Regions from separate parts of the Streptomyces sp. NPDC001678 genome, predicted to be linked through region 2. Evidence: riboswitches for the same ligand, from Rfam matches in the RefSeq annotation. Region 2 holds a riboswitch; the other holds the start of a gene.
What was found. A riboswitch is a leader RNA that binds a small molecule or an ion and turns the genes downstream of it on or off. The one in region 2 is predicted to bind glycine.
Positions count from the first base shown of each region.

Region 1: another riboswitch for glycine. It lies ahead of gcvT (glycine cleavage system aminomethyltransferase GcvT); the one in region 2 lies ahead of gcvP (aminomethyl-transferring glycine dehydrogenase).

Region 1 covers NZ_JBIAUP010000004.1:242,529-250,136, reverse strand. Annotated here, with positions in the region: gene glyA (serine hydroxymethyltransferase) at 126-1,388, opposite strand; gene gcvH (glycine cleavage system protein GcvH) at 1,422-1,796, opposite strand; gene gcvT (glycine cleavage system aminomethyltransferase GcvT) at 1,875-2,990, opposite strand; glycine riboswitch at 3,159-3,256, opposite strand; gene ACFYZR_RS10500 (AAA family ATPase) at 3,394-3,999, shown strand; gene ACFYZR_RS10495 (enhanced serine sensitivity protein SseB) at 4,148-4,882, shown strand; gene ACFYZR_RS10490 (enhanced serine sensitivity protein SseB C-terminal domain-containing protein) at 4,955-5,755, shown strand; gene ACFYZR_RS10485 (ABC transporter permease) at 6,192-7,190, shown strand; gene ACFYZR_RS10480 (ABC transporter substrate-binding protein) at 7,313-7,608, shown strand, end outside.
Region 2 covers NZ_JBIAUP010000019.1:117,019-124,626, forward strand. Annotated here, with positions in the region: gene gcvP (aminomethyl-transferring glycine dehydrogenase) at 1-2,512, opposite strand, end outside; glycine riboswitch at 2,704-2,812, opposite strand; gene ACFYZR_RS29615 (PRC-barrel domain-containing protein) at 2,933-3,343, shown strand; gene ACFYZR_RS29620 (DNA polymerase IV) at 3,226-4,716, opposite strand; gene ACFYZR_RS29625 (MerR family transcriptional regulator) at 4,841-5,482, opposite strand; gene ACFYZR_RS29630 (bifunctional nuclease family protein) at 5,674-6,147, opposite strand; gene ACFYZR_RS29635 (MerR family transcriptional regulator) at 6,193-6,978, opposite strand; gene ACFYZR_RS29640 (FHA domain-containing protein) at 7,021-7,608, opposite strand, start outside.

The DNA.
Region 1 (7,608 bases), on a different contig from region 2:
CGGGCGGCTTCCCGCGGTGGCGGAGCTCACTCCGCGGTGGGGGCCCTGTCGCGGTGCGGGGCACCGGCCCGCTCCCTGAGCGTGCCCGGTGCCCCGTACCGGCCGGTTAATCCCGTGCTTCGGCGCTACTTCAGCCCGGGGTACAGCGGGTGCTTGTCCGCGAGCGCCGTGACGCGGCCGCGCAGGGCCGCCGCGTCGAAGCCCGGCTTGAGGGCCTCGGCGATGATGTCCGCGACCTCGCGGAAGTCCTCGGCCTGGAAACCACGGGTGGCCAGGGCCGGGGTGCCGATCCGCAGGCCCGAGGTGACCATCGGGGGGCGCGGGTCGTTCGGGATGGCGTTGCGGTTGACCGTGATGCCGACCTCGTGGAGGCGGTCCTCGGCCTGCTGCCCGTCCAGCTCGCTGTTGCGCAGGTCCACCAGGACCAGGTGGACGTCCGTGCCGCCGGAGAGGACGGAGACGCCCACCTCCTTGACGTCGTCCTGCATCAGACGCTCGGCGAGGATCTTCGAGCCCTCCAGCGTGCGCTGCTGGCGCTCCTTGAACTCCTCCGTGGCCGCGACCTTGAAGGAGACGGCCTTGGCCGCGATCACGTGCTCCAGCGGGCCGCCCTGCTGACCGGGGAAGACCGCCGAGTTGATCTTCTTGGCGAGCTCGGCCGTGGAGAGGATCACACCACCGCGCGGACCGCCCAGGGTCTTGTGGGTGGTGGTGGTGACCACGTGGGCGTGCGGCACCGGCGAGGGGTGGAGCCCGGCGGCGACCAGGCCCGCGAAGTGGGCCATGTCGACCATCAGGTACGCGCCGACCTCGTCCGCGATCCGGCGGAAGGCGGCGAAGTCCAGCTGGCGCGGGTAGGCGGACCAGCCGGCGACGATCAGCTTCGGGCGGTGCTCCTTGGCGAGGCGCTCGACCTCCTCCATGTCCACCAGGTTGGTCTGCTCGTCGACGTGGTAGGCGACCACGTTGTAGAGCTTCCCGGAGAAGTTGATCTTCATCCCGTGGGTCAGGTGACCACCGTGGGCGAGGTTCAGGCCCAGGATGGTGTCGCCCGGGTTGAGCAGGGCGAACATCGCCGCGGCGTTCGCCTGCGCGCCGGAGTGCGGCTGCACGTTGGCGTGCTCGGCACCGAAGAGCGCCTTGATGCGGTCGATGGCGATCTGCTCGACGACGTCGACGTGCTCGCAGCCGCCGTAGTAGCGGCGGCCCGGGTAGCCCTCGGCGTACTTGTTGGTCAGGACCGAGCCCTGGGCCTCCATGACCGCGACCGGAGCGAAGTTCTCCGAGGCGATCATCTCGAGGGTGGACTGCTGGCGGTGGAGTTCGGCGTCGACAGCGGCGGCGACGTCGGGGTCGAGCTCATGGAGGGAGCTGTTGAGAAGCGACATGAGTTCTTCCTGCGCGGGAGGGAGCGGGCGGGGTCAGCCGGCGAAGTCGGTGTACTCGTCGGCGGTCAGCAGGTCCGCCGGCTCGTCCGTGATCTTCACCTTGAACAGCCAGCCGCCCTCGAAGGGGGCGGAGTTCACCAGCGCCGGGTCGTCCACGACGTCCTGGTTGGCCGCGACGACCTCACCCGTGACGGGGGAGTAGAGGTCGCTGACCGACTTGGTCGACTCCAGCTCACCACAGGTCTCGCCCGCGGTGACCGTGTCGCCGACCGCCGGGAGCTGTGCGTAGACGACATCGCCGAGCGCGTTGGCCGCGAACTCGGTGATCCCGACCGTCGCCACACCGTCGACGGCGGCCGACAGCCACTCGTGCTCCTTGGAGTAACGCAGCTGCTGGGGGTTGCTCATGGCTAGATTCTCCTGTACGCGCGTGGGTGCTTGTGCAAGGGGTCTTGACAGATGAGATGAGGGGGATTCAGTGAGGGGTCAGCGTTCCCGCTTGTAGAAGGGGAGTGCGACGACCTCGTACGGCTCGTGACTGCCGCGAATGTCCACACATACCCCTTCCGTCCCCGGCGTGGCGTGCGCCGCGTCGACGTAGGCGATCGCGATCGGCTTGCCGAGGGTGGGGGAGGGGGCACCGGAGGTGACCTCGCCCACGACCTCGCCGCCGACCGTCACCGCGAATCCGGCGCGCGGCACCCGGCGGCCCGCCGCGATCAGCCCGACGAGCTTGCGCGGCGGAGCCGTCTCGGCCCGCTCGGCGGCGGCCGCCAGCGCCTCGCGGCCCACGAAGTCGCCGGCCTTGTCGAACTTCACGACCCGTCCCAGCCCGGCGTCGAACGGGGTGAGGGCCGTGGTCAGCTCGTGCCCGTAGAGCGGCATGCCCGCCTCCAGGCGCAGCGTGTCGCGGCAGGACAGGCCGCACGGCACCAGCCCGGCGTCCGCGCCCGCCTCGGTCAGGGCCTGCCACAGCTTCTCGGCGTCGGCGGGGGCGACGAACAGCTCGAAGCCGTCCTCGCCGGTGTAGCCGGTGCGGGCGATCAGCGCGGGGACGCCCGCGACGGTGCCCGGCAGGCCCGCGTAGTACTTCAGGCCGTCCAGGTCGGCGTCGGTGACGGACTTCAGGATGGCGGGGGAGGCGGGGCCCTGGACCGCGATCAGCGCGTAGTTCTCGCGGTCGTCCCGGACGGTCGCCTCGAAGCCCGCCGCGCGCTCGGTGATCGCGTCGAGGACCACCTGGGCGTTGGAGGCGTTGGCGACGACCATGTACTCGTCCTCGCCGAGCCGGTAGACGATCAGGTCGTCGAGGATGCCGCCGTCCTCGCGGCAGATCATCGTGTAGCGGGCCCGGCCGACGGCCAGCGCGGAGATGTTGCCCACCAGGGCGTGGTCCAGGGCCTGCCCGGCCTGGGCGCCCATGAGGGTGATCTCACCCATGTGCGACAGGTCGAAGAGGCCCGCGCGGGTGCGCACGGCGATGTGCTCGTCGCGCTCGCTGCCGTAGCGCAGGGGCATGTCCCAGCCGGCGAAGTCGGTCATGGTCGCGCCGAGCGCGCGGTGCAGCGCGTCCAGGGCGGTACGGCGGGGGGCATCGGTCATGATCGGGCTCCCGGGCAGGTGGATCGCGGAGGAAATGCCTGGATAGGCGGCCTCCCCATCTGTCATCGGAACCTGAGAGGTTCACCGAGAGCCCTCGCCTGTCGTCAAAGGCACCCGGCTTGCACCTTGGGTGGGACCGCGTGGGCGCGGCCCGCTTTTCAGATCTGCCTCACCCGCGCGGTACGGGGCCTGAGAGATTCAAGGGAGGAACTTGCTCCTTCGGCGCCCGGGGCACATGGCACCCGGGACTCTCCCGCGCGGATTCGAACGGCCAGTATGCGATTGCTTGCAGTTGAGTCGAGCGTGAGTCGAGCTTGGCGCGCACATCATTGCACGTACGGGCGTGCGACGGACCGCCCGCCGCCCCTCAAATTGGATTACCTTTTCTTTGCGAGAGGGGGCGATCACCGTGCGTACGGAAGTGGGGGCGGAGGAGACGCACGGGGTGCGCGATCTGCGCGGGGGTGCCGTGGCGATATCGGAGCTCCGCTATCCGGCGGGCGACCTGCTCGTCGTCTCCGGTCTGCCCGGCGGCGGCAAGTCCACGCTGATACGGCGCGTCGTGCCCCCCGCCGTCCACCGCGTGGACTCCCAGGACATGCGCGAGCGCTTCGAACGCCTGCCGCTGACGCTTCCCTACGCCCTCTGGCGGCCCGTCGTCCGCGTCGCGCACTACGCCGCGCTGTGGCGGGCCCTGCGCTCGGGAGACAGCGTCGTCGTGCACGACTGCGGGCAGTGGAGCTGGGTGCGCCGCTGGCTCGCGCGCGACGCGCGGCGGCGGGGCGGGGGGCTGCACCTGGTGGTCCTGGCGGTCGACGCGCCCACCGCGCTCGCCGGCCAGCGCGCCCGCGGCCGTGGCGTCTCCGTCCGCTCCTTCGCCCGCCACCGCCGCGCGACGTCCCGCCTCGTCGCCGCCCTCACGGCGGGCGACCACCCGGCGGGCACGACCTCGGCGGTCCTCCTCGACCGCGAGGCGGCGGACGCGCTGCGGGTCATCTCCTTCGGCTGAGGCCGGCTCGGCACCGCCGGGCCGTGACGACGGCGATCAGCCTGCGAGGACGAGCCCGGCGGTGCCGGACAACCAACCCGCCCCGGGCAAGCCCAGGCGCAGCCGTTAAGGTGCGGGATGCGTCCGACGAACGGTGGTAGGGGAGACGATGACCTGGCCGGCCAATGAGCTCGAAGCGGTGCTCGCCGCCTCCGTCGGCGTGCCGGACTCCGGCCCCCGCATCGTCGAGGCGCTCGGCCGCAGCAACGTGTGGGTTCCGCTGCCCAAGGGCGGCGGACCCGACAGCCCCGACCTCGACCTCCCCACCCTGGAGCTCGGCGGCGCCGCCTACGTCCCCGTCTTCAGCTCCCAGGAGCAGTTCACGGCGGTCGCCGGTCCGGGGATGTCCTTCGTCGTCGCCCCCGCCGTCGAGTTCGCCCGCGGCCTGCCCCCGCAGGTCGGCATCGTCGTCAACCCCGAGGGCACCGTCACCGTGCCCCTGCCGCCGCCCGCCGTCGCCGGGCTGTGCCGGGCCGGGCGCACGGCCCTGGACGGCGACGCCACCGGCGGCCGCGTACGGCTGTACGAGCCGGACTGGCAGGAGGAGCCGACCGCGTTCCTGGCCGCCGCCGGGCTGGAGTTCGCGGACACCGGCGTCGTCCGGACCGCCCGCCGCGCCATGGCCAGCGTCGAGGGCGCCGATCCCGCGCTGTTCGTCGGCGTCGAGCTGGGGCTCCCCGACCCGGGGAGCCGCTCCGCCGCCCTGGACGCCCTGGGCCGCGCGCTGGGCCGGGTGCCCGTGCCCTGGCCCGTACAGCTCGTCTTCCTGGACGTCGCCCAGGACGACCCCGTGGGCGACTGGATACGGACACGGATACGACCGTTCTACGACCGTGACCTGTGACAGCTCTCATGCCCGCCCCCGCGGGCTCGTAAGCTGGTAGCAGCAGACGGCCAAGAGAAGAGGCGGACCCAGGTGAGCGCGGGCGCGGAGAGCGGCGTGGAGCAGGTGCTGCGCCAGGTGGCGCCCGGCCGGTACGACACCTACGAGCAGCTGCTGCGGTCCCTCGCCGAGGGCCGGGTGTGGATGCTGCTGTGGCACGGTCAGGCCGGCTCGCCCGACGCCCAGTACGGGAACATGGAGGTCGACGGCCTCGGCTACGCCCCCTGTGTGACCTCCGCCCAGGAGCTCGCCGCCAGCGGCTGGAACCGCGCCCACGAGGTCGTCACCGGCCGGGCCGTGGCCGCCTCCCTCTACCCCGACCGCTGGAGCCTGTGGCTCAACCCCCACGCCCCCGGCGGCGGCGTCGGCATCCCCTGGCTCGACCTGCGCCGGATCGTCGCCGGCCTGGACCGGCTGCCCGCCGGCCCGCTCCAGCTGAGCGAACCGGCGCTGGACATCCCGCAGTTCTACGCCCTGCTCGGGCAGAACGCCCACCGCACCCCCGTGGTCCGCGCGCTGCGCCGGGCCTGGGTGCGGCCCGCCCTGGGCACGCCGTACCTGGCCATCGGGCTCGATCTGTACGACACCTCGCCCGCCGCCGTGGAGGCCGTGCGCCTGATGATGCAGCAGTCGATCGCCGCGGTGCCCGACGGGCTGCCGGTGTCGACGGTGTCGATGGCGGACGAGTACGACCCCGTCGCGATGTGGATGCGGGCCAACAGCCGGCCGTTCTTCGCCCGCGAGGGCTACGGGGCCGGCGTCGCGCCGTCCGCGCCCGCCGCGGGCTACGGCTACCCCCCGCCGCAGCAGGGCTGGCAGGCCGGGGCCTACTGACGCCATGACGCCCGCTCAGGGCCCCTTGACGTCCGTATAACGGAAGCTCCCTTCGCACATCACGTTTGCGCATCCTTTGACGGTGAGGGCTGGCGGGTGATCGCGGGAGCGATGAAGACTCCCGCCCAACAAGGACTTCGTTCCTGCGTACGACCTGTTCCGCCGTACGACCGCTCTGTGCGCACGTCCCGTACCACCCGCACCTCCGGTGCTTCCCGCACCGGCGCTCTCCGGGTACCACCGCACGTCCCGCACGTTCCGCACTGCCAGTACCTCCCGCACCTCCGCACGTTCCGCACCACTGCACCTCGCGTACCACCGCGATCCCCGCGCACCGCCGCGCGGAGCGCGTCCCGCACCAGTGATGTGAACCAGCCGCCCCGAGCGCGGCGGGCGTTGGGCCGGTCGCCGCCGGCCGAGAGGGGTCCACCAGACGATGACGGCACCACTGCACGACACGGGACCGGCCGACGCCGGCGCCGCCCCCGTCGCCGACGGCGCACCGCCGAGGACCATCGAGGGGCGCTCGCCCTGGCGGATCGCCTGGACACGGCTCAAGCGTGACAAGTTCGCCCTGGCGGGCGGGACCGTCGTCCTGCTGCTCGTCCTCGTGGCGATCCTGGCCCCGGCCATCGTGGGCCTGCTGGGGCACCCCCCGAACGAGTACCACGAGGAGCTGATCGACCCCCTCTCCAGCACCCCCAAGGCCTCCTGGGGCGGCATCAACTCCGACTTCCTCTTCGGCGCCGAGCCCGTCAACGGCCGGGACGTCTTCAGCCGGGTCGTCTACGGGGCCCGGGTCTCGCTGCTCGTGGCCTTCCTCTCGGCCGTCGTGGCGGTCGTGATCGGCACGGTCCTCGGCATCGTCGCCGGCTACTTCGGCGGCTGGGTGGACGCGGTCGTCAGCCGGGTCATGGACCTCCTGCTGGCCTTCCCCCAGCTGCTCTTCATCATCGCGCTCGTCTCCGTCGTCCCCAACTCCCTGTGGGGGCTGACCGGTTCGGGGGTGCGGATGGCCGTGCTGATCTCGGTCATCGGGTTCTTCGGCTGGCCCTACGTGGGCCGGATCGTCCGCGGCCAGACGCTCTCGCTCAGAGAGCGGGAGTACGTCGAGGCCGCCCGCAGCCTGGGCGCGGGCCGGCTGTACATCCTCTTCCGGGAGCTGCTGCCCAACCTGGTGGCGCCGATCACCGTGTACGCCACGCTGATGATCCCCACCAACGTCCTGACGGAGGCGGCGCTGAGCTTCCTCGGCGCCGGCGTCAAGCCGCCGACCGCCTCCTGGGGACAGATGCTCTCCAAGGCCGTCACCACCTACGAGAGCGACCCCATGTTCATGATCATCCCGGGTCTCGCCATCTTCGTCACCGTGCTGGCCTTCAACCTCTTCGGCGACGGCGTGCGGGACGCGCTGGACCCGAAGGGCTCGCGCTGACGCGAGTCCCCCCTCTTTCCCGTACGCCCGTACCGACCGCCCCTGTCGAACCGCCAGGAGGCCCCTTCCCGCACCCGCCGGCCCGTTCCGGGCGGCGACCGACCACGGAGGTCCGCTACATCGTGACAACCCAACGAACTTCGAGGCGCAGACTGGCCGCCGGGGCGGCGCTCGCGGTCGCGGCCCTGGTGACCACCACCGCCTGCGGCGGTGGCGGCGGCAAGAGCGACGGCGGCGGCAAGGGCGGCAAGGCGGCGGGCTTCAACGCCGGTGTGAACAAGGTCGCCACCCCTGCCGACAAGAAGGGCGGGGAGCTGAAGTTCATCGGCACCCAGGACGCCGACTCGTGGGACCCGCAGCGCGGTTACTACGGCTTCATGTGGGACTTCGCCCGCTACTACACCCGCACGCTCGTCAC
Region 2 (7,608 bases):
GGCGCTTGGCGACGTCGTCGACGCTCACGCCGGTGGCCTTGGTCAGCGGCCGGAGGTCCACGATGCACTCGTGGGCGACCAGTCCGTTCGGGCCGGTGTAGAGCACGGGGTAGTGCGGCTCCAGGCGCTTGGCGATGTAGTTGGCGCCGAGCACCGCGACCTGCGTGGCGCGCTTGAGGCCCGCGCCGCCCATCAGCCGGACGTACGACCAGGAGATCGGCAGGATGCCCGCGGAGCCCCAGGGCGCGGCCGAGATCGGGCCGACGCCCGTGGCCGGGCCCGCGGTGGGCTGGAGCGGGTGGTTGGGCAGGTACGGGGCGAGGTGGGCGCGGACGGCGACCGGGCCGACGCCGGGGCCACCGCCGCCGTGCGGGATGCAGAAGGTCTTGTGGAGGTTCAGGTGCGAGACGTCGCCGCCGAACCGGCCCGGCTTGGCCAGGCCCACCAGGGCGTTGAGGTTGGCACCGTCGACGTACACCTGGCCGCCCGCGTCGTGCACGGCCGCGCAGATGTCGGCGACGTGCTCCTCGAAGACGCCGTGGGTGGAGGGGTAGGTGATCATCAGCACGGCGAGCTCGTCGCGGTACTGCTCGATCTTGGCGCGCAGGTCCTCGACGTCGACCTCGCCGTCGTCGGCCGTCTTGACGACGACGACCTTCATGCCGGCCATCACGGCGCTGGCGGCGTTGGTGCCGTGCGCGGAGGACGGGATGAGGCACACCGTGCGGCGCTCGTCGCCGTTGGCGCGGTGGTACGCGCGGACGGCCAGCAGGCCCGCGAGCTCGCCCTGGGAGCCGGCGTTGGGCTGGAGGGAGACCTTGTCGTAGCCGGTGACCTCGGCGAGCCGCTCCTCGAGCTCGGTGATGAGGGTGGTGTAGCCCTCGGCCTGCTCGATGGGCGCGAAGGGGTGGAGCTGGCCGAACTCCGGCCAGGTGACCGGCTCCATCTCGGTGGTGGCGTTGAGCTTCATGGTGCACGAGCCGAGCGGGATCATGCCCCGGTCCAGGGCGTAGTCGCGGTCGGCGAGGCGGCGCAGGTAGCGCAGCATCGCGGTCTCGGAGCGGTGCTGGTGGAAGACCGGGTGGGTGAGGTACTCGTCGCCGCGCAGCAGGCCCTCGGGGAGCGCGTCGAAGGTCGTCGGGTCGAGCGCCTCGACGTCGCCCTCCACACCGAACGCGGCCCAGACGGCGGCCAGGTGGGCGCGGGTGGTGGTCTCGTCGCAGGAGACGCCGACGTGGTCGGCGTCGGTCTGGCGGAGGTTGACGCCGCGCTCGCGGGCGGCCTCGACGACCTCGGCGGCCCGGCCGGGCACCCGTACGGTGACGGTGTCGAAGTAGGCGTCGTGGACGACCTCGGCGCCTCCGGCGCGCAGGCCTTCGGCGAGGATCGCGGCGTAGCAGTGGGTGCGGCGGGCGATCGCGGCGAGGCCCTCGGGGCCGTGGTAGACGGCGTACATGCCGGCCATGACGGCGAGGAGCACCTGGGCGGTGCAGATGTTGCTGGTGGCCTTCTCGCGGCGGATGTGCTGCTCGCGGGTCTGGAGGGCCAGGCGGTAGGCCTTGTCGCCGTCGGCGTCGACGGAGACGCCGACGAGGCGGCCGGGCAGGCTGCGGGCGAACTTGTCGCGGACGGCCATGAATCCGGCGTGCGGGCCGCCGAAGCCCATGGGGACGCCGAAGCGCTGGGTGGTGCCCACCGCGATGTCCGCGCCGAGCTCGCCGGGCGGGGCGAGGAGGGTGAGGGCGAGGAGGTCGGCGGCGACGGTGACGATCGCGCCGAGCTCGTGGGCCCGCTCGATCAGCGGGCGGAGGTCGCGGACGGCGCCGGAGGCTCCGGGGTACTGGAGCAGGACGCCGAAGACACCGCGCTCCGCGATCTCCTCGGGGATGCCCGCGGACAGGTCGGCGACGACGACCTCGACGCCGGTGGGCTCGGCGCGCGTCTCGATGACGGCGACTGTCTGCGGCAGGGTGTCGGCGTCGATGAGGAAGACGCCGTCCTTGACCTTGCCGACGCGGCGGGAGAGGGCCATGGCCTCGGCGGCGGCGGTGCCCTCGTCGAGGAGGGAGGCGCCGGAGGTGGGCAGCCCGGTCAGATCGGCGACGACCGTCTGGAAGTTGAGCAGGGCCTCCAGACGGCCCTGGGAGATCTCCGGCTGGTAGGGCGTGTAGGCCGTGTACCAGGCGGGGTTCTCCATGACGTTGCGGAGGATCACCGGCGGTGTGAACGTGCCGTGGTAGCCCAGGCCGATCATGGAGGCCAGCACGGTGTTGCGGTCGGCCAGGGAACGGAGCTCGGCGAGGACCTCGGCCTCGGTGCGGGCCTCCGGCAGGCCGAGCGCCCCGACGCTCTTGATCGCGTCCGGCACGGCGGCGGCGGTGAGCTCGTCGAGCGAGCCGAAACCGACCTGGGCGAGCATCTTGGCCTGGGCGGCGGCGTCGGGACCTATGTGGCGCGCCTCGAAGGGCGTGCCGCGCTCCAGGTCGGTGAGGGCGATGCGGTGGACGGTCATCTGCGGAGGCCTCCTGGTCATTGCGACCTGCGAGGGGTACCACGGCGCGGGTACCCGGACGGCCTCCCCCTCTGTCATCTCAACCTGAGAGCTTCACCGGGCCGCGGCGCACGATCCGGCTTTCACCGTCGGTGAGGAGGGGCTTCGGCGGCTGCTGCCTGACCTGGGCCCGCCCTGCTTTCCAGAGTGACCTCGTCCATGCGGTACGGGTGCCTGAGAGATTCCGGGGAGGATTTGCTCCTTCGGCGCCTTCTCCGAACGCCTGGTGGGCTTCGGGAAGAGCTCTCCCGCACGGGGTCTGCGGCCACTGGCCAGCCTACCAGCGGGGGTTTCCGGGTGGATCTCCCGAGTGGCCGGTTTCACGTCCGTGGTTTTTCGTGGTGACGAGGACCGTCATGGGCGGGGAGCAGCGGAGGAGCCGTGCAGACCGACATCGATCCCCGGAGCCTCATCGGGCGCAAGGCCTTCGACCGGGACGGCGTGAAGATCGGCACCGTGGACGAGGTGTATCTGGACGACGCCACCGGGGAGCCGGAGTGGGCGGCCGTGCGCACCGGCCTCTTCGGCCGGGACGCCTTCGTACCGCTGGAGCCGAGCCGGGTCGAGGAGGACGGGCTGCGCATCCCCTACGAGCGGGCGCTGATCAGGCAGGCCCCGGGTTTCGGGGTGGGCCGGCACCTCTCCCCCGCGCAGGAGCTGCGGCTCTACCGGCACTACGGGCTGGAGCTGCCCTCGCCGGAGCCGCCGCCGGAGCCTCCGGCGCCCGACGGCACGGCCGCCGGGGAGGCGCCGTCCGGGGGCCCGGAAGGCGTGGGCGGCGCGAGCGGCTGATCGTCGTCGGTGCGCACCAGCGGCAGCGGTTCGGCACGGTGGAGCGCCGGGTCGTCGACGCGGAAGGTCCGTACCCGCCCGGGTGCCGACCAGGGCTCCTCGAAGCGGACGGTGACGCGCCCGACGCCGCTGCCCTGCACCCAGCCGGCCCCGTGCTCGTCGTGCCGGACGTCCAGTCCGGGAAGCCACCGTGGCGGCCCCTCGGGGTCCTTCCGGGGCTCCTGGGGCGTCTCGGGCTCGTGGGGTGCCGGTCCGGCCGTCGTGGCCGTCCCGGCGGCCGCCGCGGCCTCGGCGGCGCCCGCGGCGGCCTGGGCGAAGAGGTCCTCCTGGGTGTAGTCGGCGAGCCCCGAGACGCCCACGCCCAGCAGCCGCACCCCGGCCGTGGTGTCCACGTGCTCCAGCAGCCGGGCGGCCGCCTCGCGCACCACGGCGGGGTCGTCGGTCGGGCCGCGCAGGGTCTCCGAGCGGGTCAGGGTCGAGAAGTCGTACCGCCGCACCTTGATGACGACCGTCCTCCCCGAGCGCCCGGCGCCGCGCAGCCGGGCCACACAGCGGTCGGCGAGGCGGGCGAGCTCCAGCTGCACCCGGGTCCGGTCGGTGAGGTCCTCGGCGAAGGTGTCCTCCACGGACACGGACTTGGCGTCCCGCTCGGCGACCACGGGGCGGTCGTCGTGGCCGGTGGCCAGGGCGTACAGGCCGGCGCCGTGGGCCTTGCCGAGGAGACGCACCAGTTCGTCCTCGCCGGCTCCGGCCGTCTCCGTCACGGTGGTGATACCGGCGCGCCGCAACGTTTCAGCGGTGGCGGGGCCGACGCCGGGGATGGTCCGCACCGACATGGGGCCGAGGACTTCCAGCTCCGTACCGGGCTCGATGAGCATGAGCCCGTTCGGCTTGGCCTCCTCCGAGGCGATCTTCGCGAACATCTTGGAGCCGGCCAGCCCCACCGAGGCCGTGAGCCCCGTGACCGCCTCGATGTCCCGCCGCAGCCGCTCCCCCACCGCGCGGGCGGCCTCCTCGGTGGGCGCCACCCCGCCCGCCTCCAGGTCGACGAACGCCTCGTCGAGGCTGAGCGGCTCCACCAGCGGCGACAGCTCGCCCAGCAGCCCCATCACCACCTGGCTGATCCGCTGGTACAGCTCGAACCGAGGGGTGAGATAGGCGGCGTTGGGGCAGAGCCTGCGGGCCTGGGCCGTCGCCATGGCGGAGTGGACACCGAAGACCCGTGCCTCGTACGACGCCGTGGCCACCACGCCACGGGGGCCCAGACCGCCCACCACCACGGGCTTTCCGCGCAGGCTGGGCTTGGACGCCTGCTCCACCGAAGCGTAGAACGCGTCCATGTCCAGATGGAGAATCGTCGGCGCACCCCTCACAGGACAGATGCTGCCGCATACCACTGACAATCGCACCGATGTACGACGAGGCGCCCCGCGCCGGCCGCTGTCACGGCCTGCGCGGGGCGCCCTGTCACGCTGTCGTACGGGCCCCCGGAGGGGCTCATCCCGCCCGGTTGCGGCGGCGGGCGAGCTCGTCGGCCGGGTTGTGGCCGACGAGCGTCTCGCCAGTGTCCACCCGCTCCCCGTGGAGCTGGGCGAGGGCGCTCTCCACATCGCGCCACACGACGCCCACGGCGATCCCGAAGACGCCCTGGCCGCCCTGGAGGAGATCGACGACCTCGTCCGGCGAGGTGCACTCGTAGACCGTGGCGCCGTCGCTCATCAGCGTCATCTGCGCCAGGTCCTCCATGCCGCGCGAGCGCAGGTGCTGCACGGCGGTGCGGATGTTCTGGAGCGAGACCCCGGTGTCCAGGAGCCGTTTGACGATCTTCAGGACGACGACGTCCCGGAAGCTGTAGAGCCGCTGGCTCCCCGACCCGTACGCGGGCCGCACGCTGGGCTCCACGAGTCCGGTGCGCGCCCAGTAGTCGAGCTGCCGGTAGGTGATGCCCGCGGCCGCGCACGCCGTGGGCCCCCGGTACCCGATGCCGTCGGAGCTCCGGGAGGGCGCCGCGCCCCCGGACTCGCTGCCCCGTGGGGTGGTCACCGCCGCCGTTGCGGAATAGCGGGGCACTGGTTCGACCGTTCCCCCATGCAGCGGATACGGACCGCCGACCGCCGTACCGTCGCCCGTGCTTCTCACGCCGACCTCCGTCCTTGACCTGCCTTCTCGACGGTAGGCAGTCGCTCGGGGTGCGTCAACGATCGCCACACTCGGCACGCCGAGTGATAATCACCCTGAGAGTGGTTTTACGTGTCCAGGTAGCGGGAAAAGCTACTCGAATGCGGCACTGAGGCGGATTCCACCGGCTCTCCGCCGGCTTCGCGCACGCCCTACTGGTTGCTGCTGCCGAAGTCCTCGGGCGAGATCTGGTCGAGGAACTCGCGGAACTTCTCCACCTCGTCCTCCTGCTCGTCCGGGATGGCGATCCCCGCGTCGTCCAGCACCCCGTCGCTGCCGTAGATCGGCGTGCCGGTGCGCAGCGCCAGCGCTATGGCGTCGGACGGCCGCGCGCTGACCTCCACCCCGCTGGCGAAGACGAGCTCCGCGTAGAAGACGCCTTCGCGCAGATCCGTGATGCGAACCTCCGCGAGCTGCTGTCCGACCGCCTCCAGCACGTCCTTGAACAGGTCGTGGGTCAGCGGACGGGCAGGCGCCATGCCCTGCTGGGCGAAGGCGATCGCGGTCGCCTCTCCCGGTCCGATCCAAATCGGGAGGTAGCGATCGCCTCCCACTTCACGCAGGAGCACGATCGGCTGGTTGGAGGGCATTTCCACCCGGACACCCACGACATCGAGCTCGTTCACACAGCAACCCTAGGCCGTGCCCGGCGGGTTTGGGTAGTCGGGCACTCACCGTGACTGGCCACGTGGCCGGAGAGCGGCCCTCACCAGGGCCGCGTGGAGCCGTACGGACAGGGCCGCCAGCTCCCTGGCCGTGGCCTCCGCATGGGCCCTGGTCTGCGGATTGCGGTGCCGGCGCAGGGGGGCCACCACCTGCTCGACCAGGCCCGCCTCCCGCTCGGCGGCGGCCTTCACGGCCCGTAGATGCCGCGGCTCCAGACCGAAACGGCCCAGCTCGGCGACGAGCCTCGCGATCGTCACGGAATCGGCGTCGAATCCGCCGTCCGGGTGGGCGGTGAGGAGCCCGTAGGACTCCCACTCGGCCAGCTCCTCCTCGCTGACCCCGGCGTCGGCCAGCAGCTCCGTACGGCCGATACGGGCCGCCACGGGCCCTTCCGGCCCTCCCGGGGCCGCGGCGGGCGCCCCGGGCTCGTCCAGGACGTCCGTGAGGTCGAGGGCGTCCCTCGGCTGCGCGGGGGCGGGCAGCTGGACCTTCTCGCCCCGGGCCAGGGCGTCCAGCTGCTCCCGGATGACCTTGAGCGGGAGATAGTGATCACGCTGCATCCGCAGCACGTGCCCGAGCCGGGTCACGTCGTCCGTACTGAACTTGCGGTAGCCGGAGGGGGTGCGCTTGGGCTCCACCAGGCCCTCCGCCTCCAGGAAACGGATCTTGGAGATGGTGACCTCGGGGAACTCCTCGCGCAGCAGGTTGAGCACCGTTCCGATGCTCACCAGCCTGCCCTCCGCGCCGGCGGCACCGGAGGATCCGGTGCCGCCCGACGGTGTTCGAAGCATGGCCCTTCCCTGGAGGTGCCCCGGACGGCGTCCGGGAGCGGGTCAGATGCCCCGCTGGCTGCCGAAGAAGACCAGCCGGTACTTGCCGATCTGCACCTCGTCGCCGTTGGACAGGACGACCGACTCGATCTGCTCACGGTTGACGTACGTGCCGTTGAGGCTGCCGACGTCGGTGACGGTGAAGCTGCCGTCGTGGCCCCGGCGGAACTCCACGTGCCGGCGCGAGACGGTGACGTCGTCGAGGAAGATGTCGCTCTGCGGGTGCCGGCCCGCGGTGGTCACCTCGGCGTCCAGCAGGAAACGGCTGCCGGAGTTGGGGCCGCGACGGACCACCAGCAGGGCCGAGCCCTGGGGCAGCGCCTCGACCGCGGCCTGCGCCTCGGGCGAGAGCGCCGGGATCGCCGTCTGGCCGGTGGTCTCCGAGTCGTACGCCTCGAGACCGGAGATGGAGATGGTCGAGGTCGTCTCCGACGCGCGCTCGGCGACCGCACCCGGCCGCAGCGGAGCGCCGCAGTTGGAACAGAACCGGCTCGCCTCGGCGTTCCGGTGGCCACACCTCGTACATACCGGCAAGGCAAACCCTCCACCCGCACTTGAGGTCGCTGGTGCCCCGAAACCTATGCGCCCCGC